DNA from 3 places in the Cupriavidus sp. F041 genome. Region 1 is predicted to be linked to each of the others. Evidence: predicted binding sites of a transcription regulator. Region 1 holds the regulator's gene; each other region holds the start of a gene.

Region 1 (4,208 bases):
GCCACCGGCTTTACCTGCCGGTCGACGGAGCCCTTGCGTCGCGCCTTCCCCCTGATGTGGCGGACCTGTCCGGCACGACGTCCGTCGCTCCGGGTGCAAGAAAAATACGGATATCGGGCCTGCTTGGCCTATTTCACCCCGCCCTGCCGTGGCTGGTCTTTTGAACCAAATAATCTTTTGAACCGGACGGCGGATTGGGAACGGTCCCTGGCGGTAATACGTGCTCGAGGGTTCCTGGCATGCATCCCTGAGTGCGAATGCTACCTGACGATGCCACGATGAAATACGCTGCGCGATATCGCTGTTCTTGCGATTGTATGGCATTCCCTGGCAAACCTGCAACCGATTCGCACAGGCATCTGCCCGGCAAAGTGCGCAATGCGCCATGAAGCGGCGTATCAGAAGACCAGACAGAAGCCGTGCGCGGCCAGCGTCTCTGGTAAAAGCAGCGCGCGCGCCACCCCGACCACACCAAAGGCAACCACCGCCAAACCGGCAACGGTACGTACCGCCGGGCGGCGCGACCACTGCCTGAGGTAGCCGGACAGGCCCGAGATAACCAACAGGTTTGGCAAAGTGCCCAGTCCGAACACGGCCATCACCAGCGCCCCCGAAGGGGCGTTCCCGGCCAGCAGCGCCATCGCCAGGGCGCCATAGACCATGCCGCATGGTACCAGCCCCCAGGCCAGCCCCATGCCGTAGCGGCGCAGCAGCCGCCCCTGTGGCAGGCCCATGGGCGCCAGGCGCGCGCCCACGGCGGCAAAAACCCGGAGCAAACCGCCAGCGCCGCGCGCGGCAAACCGCTCCAGCCAGGCAGCCCCCACGACGCGCCCGCGCAACATCCATAAGCCCGACATGACCAGCATCATGCTGCCGATCCCGAACAGCCAGCGCTGCAGCGGCAGGTACTGGGCCTTCCAGACACCGGCGCCCAAGGTACCCAGCAAGGCACCCAACAGCGCATACATGCTCAGCCGCCCGGCGTGCATCACCAGGAGTTCGAGCAGCCAGTGGCCTGGCTGGCGCAGGATGATGGCCGGCACACGGGCCGTGCCGCCCTGCTCGGCGGCAAGCGCAATCCCGCCGCACATGGCCGCGCAATGCACACCGCCTAGCAAAGCCAGGGTAAAAACGCTGAAGAGCACGCCTACGGTCAACTTCTCCTCCCAATCACATCCCCTGGCGCGGTAAAATGCGCCCTACGCGCCCCCGCGACTCCAAGAGGCGCTATCAACATGAAGCCCGGCGCCCGCGCACATCCGCGCAATCGCGAATCATGACGACGGGCACGGCAGGCGGCGCCACGCAGATGGCAGGCCCCGCCAGACCCGCGCCAGGCTAATGTGGATAGCGCTTCCAACCGACAGCTCTCAACGTCAAGCTTTCAACTCAATGCGCCTGCCACACGCGCTTGAGTGATTGCGCTAAACCGACAGGCCCCAATTGCTAACATCCATTCCCATTACCGAGATGTCGCCCCGCTGCTCCACTTGCTCGCTGGGACAGCTCTGCCTGCCCGTCGGCATGTCGCAGCAGGACCTCGAAAAAATGGATTCGCTGGTGCAGGAGCGCGTGCGCGTACGCAAGGGCGAGACCCTGTACCGCCTCGGCGATCCGCTCACCGCCGTCTATGCGATCCGCTTCGGCACGCTCAAAACCCACCTGACGATGGAAGATGGCCGCTCGCAGATCACGGGCTTCCACCTCCCCGGCGAAGTCGTCGGGCTCGACGGCCTTGGCGAAATGCAGCACGCATCCGACGCCACCGCCCTTGAGGATACCGAAGTTTGCGTGGTGCGCTTCGGCGACCTCCAGTCGCTGTCCGGTTCGCTCCCGTCGTTGCAACACCAGTTCATGCGGCTGATGAGCAAGGAAATCTCGCAGGACCAGGTGATGCTGATCACGCTGGGCTCGATGCGCGCCGAAGAGCGCCTTGCCGCCTTCCTGATCAACCTTTCGGAGCGCCTTTCCGCGCGCGGCTATTCGGCCTCCGAGTTCGTCCTGCGCATGAGCCGCGAGGAGATCGGCAGCTACCTCGGGCTCAAGCTCGAAACCGTCAGCCGCCTGTTCTCCCGTTTTGCGGAAGCCGGGCTGATCCAGATCCGCCAGCGGCACGTCAAGCTGGTCGACATGACAGGCATCAAGCAGATCATCAACAAGTCCTGCTAGTCCGGCAGGCATCGACCGGCCGCGCGGAGCTTCCCGGCTCCGGCGGCATTGGCGGCCGCCTTGCCTTCCTTGCGTTGTGCCAATGCCACGCCGCGCCGGCCTGGCCACGGCACCCCTGCTCCGCCGCCCCCTGCCCCGCAGCGCGAAGACGCGCATCGCGCTCACTCCAGTTCGTCTGTCTCCGCCAGCCGCGTGGGCATGGTGTAAAGCGTCAGGCCACTCGACAGCGAACAGAGCACCCACGCTATCAGGAAGCTCACTGTGTAAACCGCCTCCCGCGACGCCTCGACCGGCTGTCCGAAGAAGCGCAGATCGCCGGGATCGACCACCGAAAACACCAGAGCGGTCGTCAGCCCGGCTACCAGGAAGCCGGGCCATAGCACCCACATCAGCCAGCGCAGTCTCATGGTCACCTCGCCTGCGCCGTGGCCGGCGCAGCTTGCCGCCCGATACCGCTACCCGCCTTCTCGACCACCAGCCCGTGCCGCGATACGCCATCGACAACGGGCGGGTCCGGGTGCGTCATAGCCAGCCAGATCGTGACCCCGCAGGCCACCATCGCCAGCAAGGGCCCGCTCATCAGCAGCCATGGCCAGGGTTCCTTCCACCAGGGATTGCTTTGCTGCATCATCAGGCCTCCTCTAGATTTCTCGGTTCAAAGATTGCGCGGTACGATGAAGCTGGTGCCCTGGCTGATTTCCGCGCCGCCCCCACTGTCATCTCCTGTCGCGGTGACCGTCACCTGGATCTTGTGCGTGCCCCGGCCAGCGGCTTCGATCGGCACGCGCACGCGAATCGGAATCAGGCGGTTTGAGGTGGGCTCGAGATTGCCCGCAGCGTGATCATATTCCACGGCCAGGCCCTTCAGGTCATCACTGTCCGCGCGGATGGCCACATGCATCGGCGCCTCGGTCGTGTTGATCAGTTGCAGGCGATAGACGTTCTCGATCCAGCGCCCCTCCACTTCCCTGCCCAGCGCGCCGCGGTCGCGGATGATATCGACCTTGAGCGGCGTGCGCATGGCCAGCGACACCGTGAAGCCGGCAACCAGGGCCAGCCAGATCACGGAGTACACCACCGTGCGCGGCCGGAACAGACGCTTGCGCGCCTCCGCCTCGGGCAGCACGCTGCGCATGGCGTTCTCCGAGGTGTAGCGGATCAGCCCGCGCGGATACGCCATCTTGTCCATGACCTGGTTGCAGGCGTCGATGCAGGCGCCGCAACCTATGCAGTCGTACTGCAGGCCGTCGCGAATATCGATGCCGGTGGGACAGACCTGCACGCAGATGCTGCAGTTCACGCAATCGCCCAGGCCGGCGGCCTGGTGGTCCACCTTGCGCGAGCGGCTGCCGCGCGGCTCGCCGCGGCCCACGTCATACGTCACCACATACGTGTCGCGATCGACCATCACGCTCTGGAAGCGTGCATAAGGACACATGTACTTGCACACCTGCTCGCGCATGAAGCCGGCGTTGCCCCAGGTGGCGAAGGCGTAGAACAGCATCCAGAACGTTTGCCACGGCCCCAGCGACAGGCTGAGCACGTGGCCGCCCAACTCGCGAATGGGCGAGAAGTACCCTACGAAGGTAAAGCCGGTCCACAGCGCGATCACGATCCAGAGTGTGTGCTTGGTGGCCTTGAGCCGCAGCTTGCGCGCGCTCCACGGATCGCCATCCAGGCGGATGCGGGCAAAGCGATCGCCTTCCACATGCCGCTCGATCCACATGAAGATCTCGGTGTACACCGTCTGCGGACAGGCATAGCCGCAGAACAGGCGACCCGCGATCGCCGTGAACAGGAACAGCGAGAGCGCGGAAATCACCAGCAGCACGGACAGGTAGATCACATCCTGCGGCCAGAGCACCAGGCCGAAGATGTAGAACTTGCGCGCGCCGAGATCGAACAGCATGGCCTGGCGGCCGTTCCATTGCAGCCAGGGCATGCCATAGAAGAACAGCTGGGTCAGGACCACCATCCAGACCCGCCAGCTCGAAAACGCACCTGTGACCGAGCGCGGATAGATCTTGCGGCGGACTTCG
Region 2 (4,208 bases), on a different contig from region 1:
CAGCCGTGCCACCACTTCCAGTGCGCCCGGCTCCTCGAACAGATGGGTTGCACCGGCAACGATCTCGAAGTGCTTCTCGCAGGACATCCATGTGTAGGCACGCTCATTCAGGTGCAGCACCTCGGTATCCGCGCCGCCGACGATCAGCAAGGTCGGCGCGGACAACGCCGCGAGGGCGTCATGGCCCGCAAGATCCGGGCGGCCGCCGCGCGAAACCACGGCCTCGATCCGATAGCCGCCACCAGTCATCGCGGCGGCCCGGATTGCAGCCGCCGCGCCGGTACTTGCGCCGAAGTACCCCAGGCGCAGTCGCCCAAGCTGCGCCATGCCGCGAACGGCGCGGGTGATGCCCTCCAGGCGCGCGGCCAGCAGGCCAATATCGAAACGCCGCGCCGGCCCGACGTCTTCCTCGGCAAGCAGAAGGTCCGTCAACAGGGTGGCAATGCCGGCGTGGTTGAGATGGCCGGCGACATAGCGGTTGCGGGGACTGAGCCGCGAACTGCCGCTGCCATGCGCGAACAGCACCAGGCCGGTAGCACGCGGCGGACAGACCAGGTCGCCGGGCAGCACCGCACCGCTCAGATCGATGTCGATTTGCTCCCGCGAGGTTGTGCTCATCATGCCCTCCAATAGATAACCGGCTCCCAGACGCTCGTTGCAGATCGTCATGCCGGATGCCCGGTCCCTCCGTTCGCCGAGGCAAAGCCAACGCTTTGCGCCAGCACCACGCGCTGGTCCGCATCGAGACGCATCGCACCCGCCATGGCGCGCCTGTCCAGCAGGCCGCGCGCCACCGTCGCCAGCCCGGCGGAAGCACAGAACAGGTACACGTTCTGGCTGATGTATCCGGTGTCCAGCCCCATGTAGAACTGACGCACCGGTTTTGCCTGCTCATCCATCCTGGACAGGCGAGCAACGAACACCAGGTCCAGCGGCGCCTGCACCACGTAGTCCTGCAGCCCGGTGGTTGCGCGCACGTCCTCCCCGCTAACCAGGCGCAAGCGCCAGGCCACTGGTTCCAGCGCATAGAGGCCGTCGGCGAGCGCCAGGTACAGGTCGATTTCCTGCCAGTTGCGCGCCGACGGTGCTGTGCGCCGGCCCGTTTTCGGCTCGCTGATGCCGTAAGCTGCCCACAGCAGGCTGGAGAGCAGTTCCGGCGCCAGCGGATCGCCGGTGAAGGCCCGGATCGAACGCCTCAGGCGCAGCGCCTGCATCAGCGGCATGCCGCCTTCCATCTGCGGAGGGGGCAATTCGACATACTCCGGAACGGCGTCGGGGGTCACGATGGGATGGGTCATGCTGGTCTCCAGGCATCGTCGGGCGGCGCAGGATGGCTGCGCTCAAGCCCGACGCCAATGAACGCGCGGCGTCTCTTCTGCGGTGGCATAGTCGATCTCAGGCTTGCCGCGACAGGCATGATGCGCGGCCGGGCCGATACCGCGGGTCTGTTGAAAGCTGGTGTGGTGGGGCGGTGGCCAGCCCCCGTCTCCATCTCCATGATGCGTTCCATCAGGTGGCGCTCTCTCATCAGGGATTCAAGACGCCGCACCAAATGTGTGTTCATGCCTGCGCTGGCACGGCATGCAGCGCTCGGCCGTCGGGTACGCTTGCAGGCGCAAATACGGAATGGACTCGCCGCAATCCAGGCAGATGCCGTAGGCTTGCTGCGCTATCCGTGCACGCGCGGCCGCGATATCGGCCAGTTCCGCGCGGTAGTGGTCCACCACCGCGTCGTCCATGCGCTGTTCGGCGCCCTGCTCCGCCAGATCCGCCACGTCGCCCGCTTCGGGCCGTGTGGAAACGGCACGGGCAACATTCGCCGCATCCATCTGCCCGCGGATCCGTTCCTCCCGGCTATCCAGCAGGACGGCCAGGGTGTTGAGTTGCTCCAGGGTCAATGCCGGCATCGTGGTCTCCCGAGCGCGCCGATGCGCGCCTACTTAATTCTGCGATGGCGTCAGGCATTTGATTTGCGCTGGATCAAGCGTTGTGGGGTCGCCCCGCAATTACGCCTGCTAACGCTGGGCTACCCGGCCGCACGGTGTGCGGACACAACGCTGCTTCACGGGGTCCAATGCGGCCCATGCATTCTGACTTGCGGTACAGCGTTTCGCACTGGTTCGCGCCTCCCCAACCCCGCGGGCAGCATCGGCACTCAAGTCTGTCTCCCGCCAGCCGTTATTCACCATTGCCTACAGGTGCGGTCGTCATAGCACTGTGCGGCAGACAAAAGAGCGAATGGGCACCCTCGGGGCCAGCATTTCGCCACCATTGTTATTTCCATTCAGGTAGAAGAAATGAAAAATCTTGGAATTGGGGTACGTCTCGGTATTGGCTTCGGCGTGGTGCTGCTACTGTCAACGCTCATGACGGTGTTCAGCGTCCTGGGCTTGCAGGAAGTCGCTCACCGCACGCACGACATGATGCAGCAGCCGCTGGCCAAGGAGCGCGTCGTCAGCGACTGGTATCGCCTGATGCACACGAGCGTGCGGCGCACGACCGCGGTGGCGCGGAGCTCGGACCCGGGCCTCGGCGCTTTTTTTGCCGCGGAGACAAAGGGCTCCGTGGAAGCCATCGCCGCATTGCGGGACAAGATCGAGCCGATGCTCTCCTCGGAAGCGGAAAAAGCGGCATTCCAGACGATCCAGACCGTGCGCAAGCCCTATAACGACTCTCGCGACAAGATCACCAAGCTCAAGGAGGAAGGCAGCACGGACGAAGCCAACCAGGTGCTGGAAGCCGAGTTCGTGCCTGCCGGCAACGCCTATCTCGCCGAAATCCAGAAGCTGCTCGATATCCAGCGCACCAGCATCGACGCGACCGCGCAACATATCAACGGGATTTATGAAACCACGCGGAACCGCCTGATCGTGCTTGGCCTGCTGGTGCTGGCGATCGGCGTGGCATTTTCGCTGTGGCTGACCATCGGCATTACGCGGCCGCTCCATCGTGCCGTTGGCTTTGCCCGGAAAGTGGCGGCCGGCGACCTGACCAGCCGCATCGACGTGGATAGTAAGGACGAGACCGGCCAGTTGCTGCAAGCGCTGAACGAGATGAACGGCAATATCCTGCGCATCGTCACCCAGGTACGCACCGGCACGGAGTCCATTGCCTCCGGCACGAGCCAGATTGCCGCTGGCAACACCGACCTGTCCCAGCGGACCGAGGAACAGGCGTCGTCCTTGCAACAGACCGCTTCCAGCATGGAGGAACTGACCAGCATCGTCCGGCAGAACGCCGACAACGCAAAGCAAGCCAGCTCCCTGGCGGTCAATGCTTCCGAAATCGCGGTCAGGGGAGGCGAAGTGGTCGGCCAGGTGGTCGACACCATGGATAAGATCAACGGCGCGTCCAGAAAGGTGGTCGATATCATCGCCGTGATCGAAGGCATCGCCTTCCAGACCAACATCCTCGCACTGAATGCCGCGGTGGAAGCCGCCCGTGCCGGCGAACAAGGCCGTGGCTTCGCGGTGGTGGCCGGCGAGGTGCGCAGCCTTGCCCAGCGTAGCGCGACTGCCGCCAAGGAGATCAAGACACTGATCGGAGATTCCGCCGAGCGCGTGGAAAAGGGCTCGCAGCTGGTGGGGCAAGCCGGCCACACCATGGAAGAGATCGTGGGCGCGGTCAGGCGCGTAACCGACATCATGGGCGAGATCAGCGCGGCGTCGGCCGAGCAGAGCGCCGGCATCGAGCAGGTCAACCAGGCGGTCACCCAGATGGATACGGTGACGCAGCAAAATGCTGCGCTGGTGGAACAAGCCGCAGCCGCAGCGGGATCGCTGGAAGAGCAGGCGCAACGCCTGAAGCAAGCGGTGTCCTCGTTCCGTCTTGTTGCTGCCTGACGCGGACAACCGGCGTTAGCCGGCGCCTCTGCGCGAGGTTCCGCTGGCCAACGCCGGACCGATACGGCCGCCATGAATGCGCGGCCCTCCCCGATTGCACCAAATCCCCCATCCCCCTAAACTCCACAGCCAGTGCCCGCGCCGGCACGCGCCCGGCCCGGCGCCGGGATCAGAGCGCACCCAACCAGGAGACCATCGATGACCTTTGCCCCCTTGCTGCGCGCCCTAGCGGCGTGCAGCGTGCTTGCCGTGGCGCCAACGCTCGCCCACGCCGCCGACCCCGTCAAGATCGGGCTGATCGCGCCCTTTTCGGGCAGCTTCGCCGACTACGGCAAGCAGATGGAGGGTGGCATCAAGGCGTTCCAG
Region 3 (4,208 bases), 1.7 Mb from region 1:
TCCAGTCGACCACGTCGCCCAGCGCCGAATTCTGGCGTACGCCGTCGAGGTAGAGCGCCAGGCCCTGGCCCGCGCCAAGGGTGGAGGAGAGCCGATAGCCGCGGTAGAGGATGTCCTTCAGGTACGGGTTGCCTTGCACATCGTTGATCACGACGCTCTCCATGTTCTCGCCGAGGAACGAGGACAGGTTGCCGGATTTGGCGCGCTCCATGTCGGCATCCGTGGCGGTCTGCACATTGCCGGGAAACGCCTCGCGCGGGATGGAGAACGAGGGCAGCGGCGCGGGCGCGACCACGGTGACTTCCTTGAGGTTGTGCACCTCGTCGGCGGGCACGTCCCGCGGCGTTTCGGCGGCCAGAACCACCGGAGCGCCCGCGGCCAGCGCCATCAGTGCGCACCTCGCCGCCGTTCGCCGCGCTGCGTGCGCCAGGCCTGGGCTGCGCGGTCGGGGGAGGGCGGGGAGCATTACCTTCTCCGTGGGGACAAGGACGCAAGCGCATGGACTCAGGCGCACGGTCACCAAGGCATCGCGCACGCCGGCGCCTTCCAGGGTGATGCAAGTGATACTTACTGTAGTGCACGGCCCGGCGCATGCCAAATCGAACCGGCTGTCGCGCAGGCGGATTGTCACGGGCGCTGCATTTTTCGCCTAGAGTTTGAAGGTGCCCCCGAGAGCGCTTCGCCACGCACCGGGATTTCCGAAAGGCGTGGCGCTCCGTTTTGCTGTGTCGCAGCATCGTGATCCTCACCGGATCGAGGAGTTCGCCATGCCGTTTCCCGATCATCCCGCCTTCAGGCCTGGCCGTGCGGATCGCACCGGCTTCGCCGGGGCCGTCGCCGTGGCTTGCGCCGGTCAGGCCGGCACGGTTGACCGGCGCCGCCGCTTGCTAAGCGGCAGCCTCGGTTTTGTCCTGCTCGCGCTGGGCGTGTTGCCCGCGCGCTTGCGCGCGCAGGCGAGCCGGGATGGCGGCCCGATTCCCATCGGTGTGATTGGCTCCGGCCGTATCGGAGGAACGGTCGGCGGCTTGTGGGTGCGCGCGGGACATCCTGTGCTGTTCTCCTCGCGTCATCCGGAAGAGCTCAAGTCGCTCGTCAACAAGCTCGGCCCGCTCGCCCGCGCGGGCACGGTGGCCGACGCGCTGGCCTTTTCCAAGGTGATTTTCCTGGCCGTTCCATACAAGGCCTTGCCCGATATCGCTGCCGAGCATGGCAAGGCCTTTGCCGGCAAGATCGTGGTGGATGCGACCAATGCCATCCGGGCGCGCGATGGCGCCATCGCAGAAGAAGCGGCGCGCAAGGGCATCGGTATTACCACCGCAAAGTACCTGCGCGGCGCGCGCATCGTTCGTGCCTTCAACTTCATGGGCGCCACCAAATTCGCGAGCGAGCATCACCGCGCCGAGGGGCTGATTGCCGTGCCGATCGCGGCCGACGATCCCGCCGCGCTGCGCGTTGGCGAGCAACTGGTGCGGGATGCAGGCTTTGAACCGGTGGTGATCGGGCGGCTGGCGACGGCCGACAGCTTTGCGCCGGGCGGCCCGCTGTTCCACCAGATCGGTTCGGCCGATGCCATGCGGGCGCGCATGGCGGAGGTCAGCGGCAAGGCGGCCGCGCAGCCGAAGTAGCCCCTGCGTCTGGCCGGGGCGCGGCGCTTACGCGGGCACGGGCGCGTTGGCGCTCGTCTGCCGGCCCCTGAAGTCCGTCCAGCACAGCGCCTTGAAGTCGTACAGCTTGCAGCGGCGGGCGGTATGGAAGTACCAGCGCCAGGTGAAGTTCTGGATGATGATGCGGCCCGGCAGCGCGTGTTCGAGCAGCGTTTGCGCGCGCTTGAGGCGGTACAGCGGCACGCTCATGTCCACGTGATGGGCGGTGTGCTCCATGATGTGATGCAGCGCCGCGCCGATGCCGTAGCGGAAGCGCAGGTGAACGGTGGTGGAGACGAAAGGCTGGGCGCGTGCCCACATGGCCTTGGTCTCGTACCAGGCCACGCTGGTATGGGTGTGGTGCACGTAGAGCACGAAGCCCACGGTGAAATTCCATACCAGGAAGGGCACGACGAAGCCCAGGCCAACCAGCAGCGCGACCGACTGGCCGCTGGCCACCGCCAGCCAGGCCAGCGCGCCGATCCAGGCGGCGCCGAAGAGGGCCACCAGCGTGCAGTCCCACATGAAGACAGCACGGCGCGTAGGCATCTGGCGGCGGCTGGGGAAGAACATCTTGAACCACCAGATCTCGACCAGGTAGTACAGGCCCGCGCCGAAGCCGTTGCGGTAGACGCGCTCCAGCGCGCGGCGCCAGCGCGGCAGCGCCTGGAATTCCTCGAGCGAGTAGGGTGCCCAGACGAAGTCGAAGCCCTTGAGGTTGGAGTAGCCGTGGTGGACCACGTTATGGCCGACTTCCCACAGGCTGTAGGGCGTGAGCGACGGCAGGAAGGTCAGCCGCCCCAGCCATTTGTTGAGGCCGCGCCGGGGCGTCAGGCTCTGGTGGCAGGCATCGTGGCCGATGATGAACAGGCGGGCGATGATGATGCCGGTCAGCACGCCCGCCGCCAGCTTGGCGAGCCAGTGAGAGAACATCACCACCCCGGCCAGCGCGGCCACGAACAGCGCCGTATCCAGCGCGAACAGCGCCAGCGCGCGCGGGGTGCTGCGCTGGCCCAGCGGGATCAGCCAGCCGCGGATGATCTTGCGCGAGGGCAGGGGCGCTTCAGGGGAAATCGGCTCCGGAAAGGGGGCTTGCTGCGTGGCAATCATTCAAAAACCTTCAGTTGTCGAACGCGGGGTCGGGCACCTGGCTGTGCCCGGGACTGGCGATGCACGGCCACAGGGGCCGACGGTGTGACAGCTTAGAAGGATTGCGTGACAGGGGTGTTGATCCGGGTCAAGCCGGCGTGGCCAGGACCCGGTGCTGCCCGGTGAAAAGTGATGATTAACGCGCTGCGGAGGCCGGCACGCTTGCCGGCTCGCCCATGACATAGACCTCATCGATCACACGGTCGTCGCCCAGCATGGCGAAGGCGAACAGTTGCTCTTCCAGCGTCTCCGAGCGCTCGCTGCGGCGGGCGATCAGCGGCGTGGCCTGCGGATCGAGCACGATGAAGTCGGCCTCGCAGCCCGGCGTGAAGCTGCCCACGCGCTCGCTCCAGCCCAGCGCGTCGGCGGCGGCGCGGGTGGCCAGGTAGAACATGCGCAGCGCGGTGAGGTGATAGCCGCCCATGCGTGCCACCTTGTGCGCGGCATTCATGGTGCGCAGCATCGAGAACGAGGTGCCGCCGCCCACGTCGGTGGCCAGCGTCACGTTGAGGCGATGGGCGTCGGACTGGTGGAAGTCATAGAAGCCGCTGCCCAGGAACAGGTTGGAGGTGGGGCAGTGCGCCACCGCGGCGCCACTGTCGGCCAAACGCTTGCGGTCGTCCTGGTCGAGGTAGATGGCGTGGCCGTAGAGCGCACCCGGACGCAGCAGGCCGTAGTGATCGTAGATATCGAGATAGCTGCGCGCTTGCGGGAACAGCTCGGCCACCCACTTCACTTCGTCGCGGTTTTCCGCCACATGGGTCTGGATATAGGCGTCGGGATAGGCCTTGGCCAGTTCGCCGCAGGCAGCCAGCTGCGCCTCGCTGGAGGTCGGCGCGAAGCGCGGCGTGATCGCGTACGACAGGCGATTCTTGCCGTGCCAGCGCGAGATCAGGTCGGCCGAATCGCGCGCGCCGGACTCGGCGGTGTCGCGCAGGAATTCGGGGCAGTTGCGGTCCATCAACACCTTGCCGGTCACCAGGCGCAGGTTGCGCCGGTCCGCTTCGGCGAACAGCGCGTCGGCCGAGGCCGTGTGCACGGTGCTCCAGGCCACGGCGCTGGTGGTGCCGTTGCGCAGCAGCTCGTCGGCAAAGAAGCCCGCCACCGCCGCCGCGTATTCCGGCTCGGCGAAGCGGCGCTCCTCGGGGAAGGTGTAGGTCTCCAGCCAGTGCAGCAGGCCGGGCGAGGGCGAGGCGATGATGTCGGTCTGCGGGTAATGCACGTGGGTGTCGATAAAACCGGGCACGATCAGCTTGCCGCGGCGGTCGATCACCTCGGCGCCGGCCGGGATCTGCGCGGCCAGCTCGGTGTAGTCGCCGACCGCGGCGACATGCCCGGCGGTGACGACCAGCACCCCGTCTTCCCAATACTGATACGCGTCGTCATGAAACTGCGGATCGCGCAGGAAGTGCAGCA

Evidence for each region. The regulator FNR, encoded in region 1, switches genes on or off when oxygen is low (the NO sensors DNR and NnrR bind a similar motif). The targets are predictions, from matches to a motif close to TTGATNNNNATCAA.
Region 2: the regulator FNR is predicted to act here: its motif matches at 1,971-1,984, upstream of ACZY0R_RS16745 (TraR/DksA family transcriptional regulator).
Region 3: the regulator FNR is predicted to act here: its motif matches at 2,871-2,884, upstream of ACZY0R_RS21055 (fatty acid desaturase).

The regions. Positions count from the first base shown of each region.
Region 1 is NZ_JBVASY010000002.1:2,506,858-2,511,065, forward strand. Features, by position in the region: gene ACZY0R_RS28960 (sulfite exporter TauE/SafE family protein) at 399-1,157, opposite strand; gene fnr (fumarate/nitrate reduction transcriptional regulator Fnr) at 1,444-2,169, shown strand; gene ACZY0R_RS28970 (hypothetical protein) at 2,331-2,576, opposite strand; gene ACZY0R_RS28975 (FixH family protein) at 2,579-2,800, opposite strand; gene ccoG (cytochrome c oxidase accessory protein CcoG) at 2,825-4,208, opposite strand, start outside.
Region 2 is NZ_JBVASY010000001.1:3,632,033-3,636,240, reverse strand. Features, by position in the region: gene ACZY0R_RS16755 (dienelactone hydrolase family protein) at 1-621, opposite strand, end outside; gene ACZY0R_RS16750 (nitroreductase family protein) at 666-1,298, opposite strand; gene ACZY0R_RS16745 (TraR/DksA family transcriptional regulator) at 1,536-1,907, opposite strand; gene ACZY0R_RS16740 (methyl-accepting chemotaxis protein) at 2,298-3,842, shown strand; gene ACZY0R_RS16735 (ABC transporter substrate-binding protein) at 4,041-4,208, shown strand, end outside.
Region 3 is NZ_JBVASY010000002.1:856,356-860,563, forward strand. Features, by position in the region: gene ACZY0R_RS21045 (TonB-dependent receptor) at 1-388, opposite strand, end outside; gene ACZY0R_RS21050 (NADPH-dependent F420 reductase) at 768-1,625, shown strand; gene ACZY0R_RS21055 (fatty acid desaturase) at 1,653-2,753, opposite strand; gene guaD (guanine deaminase) at 2,929-4,208, opposite strand, start outside.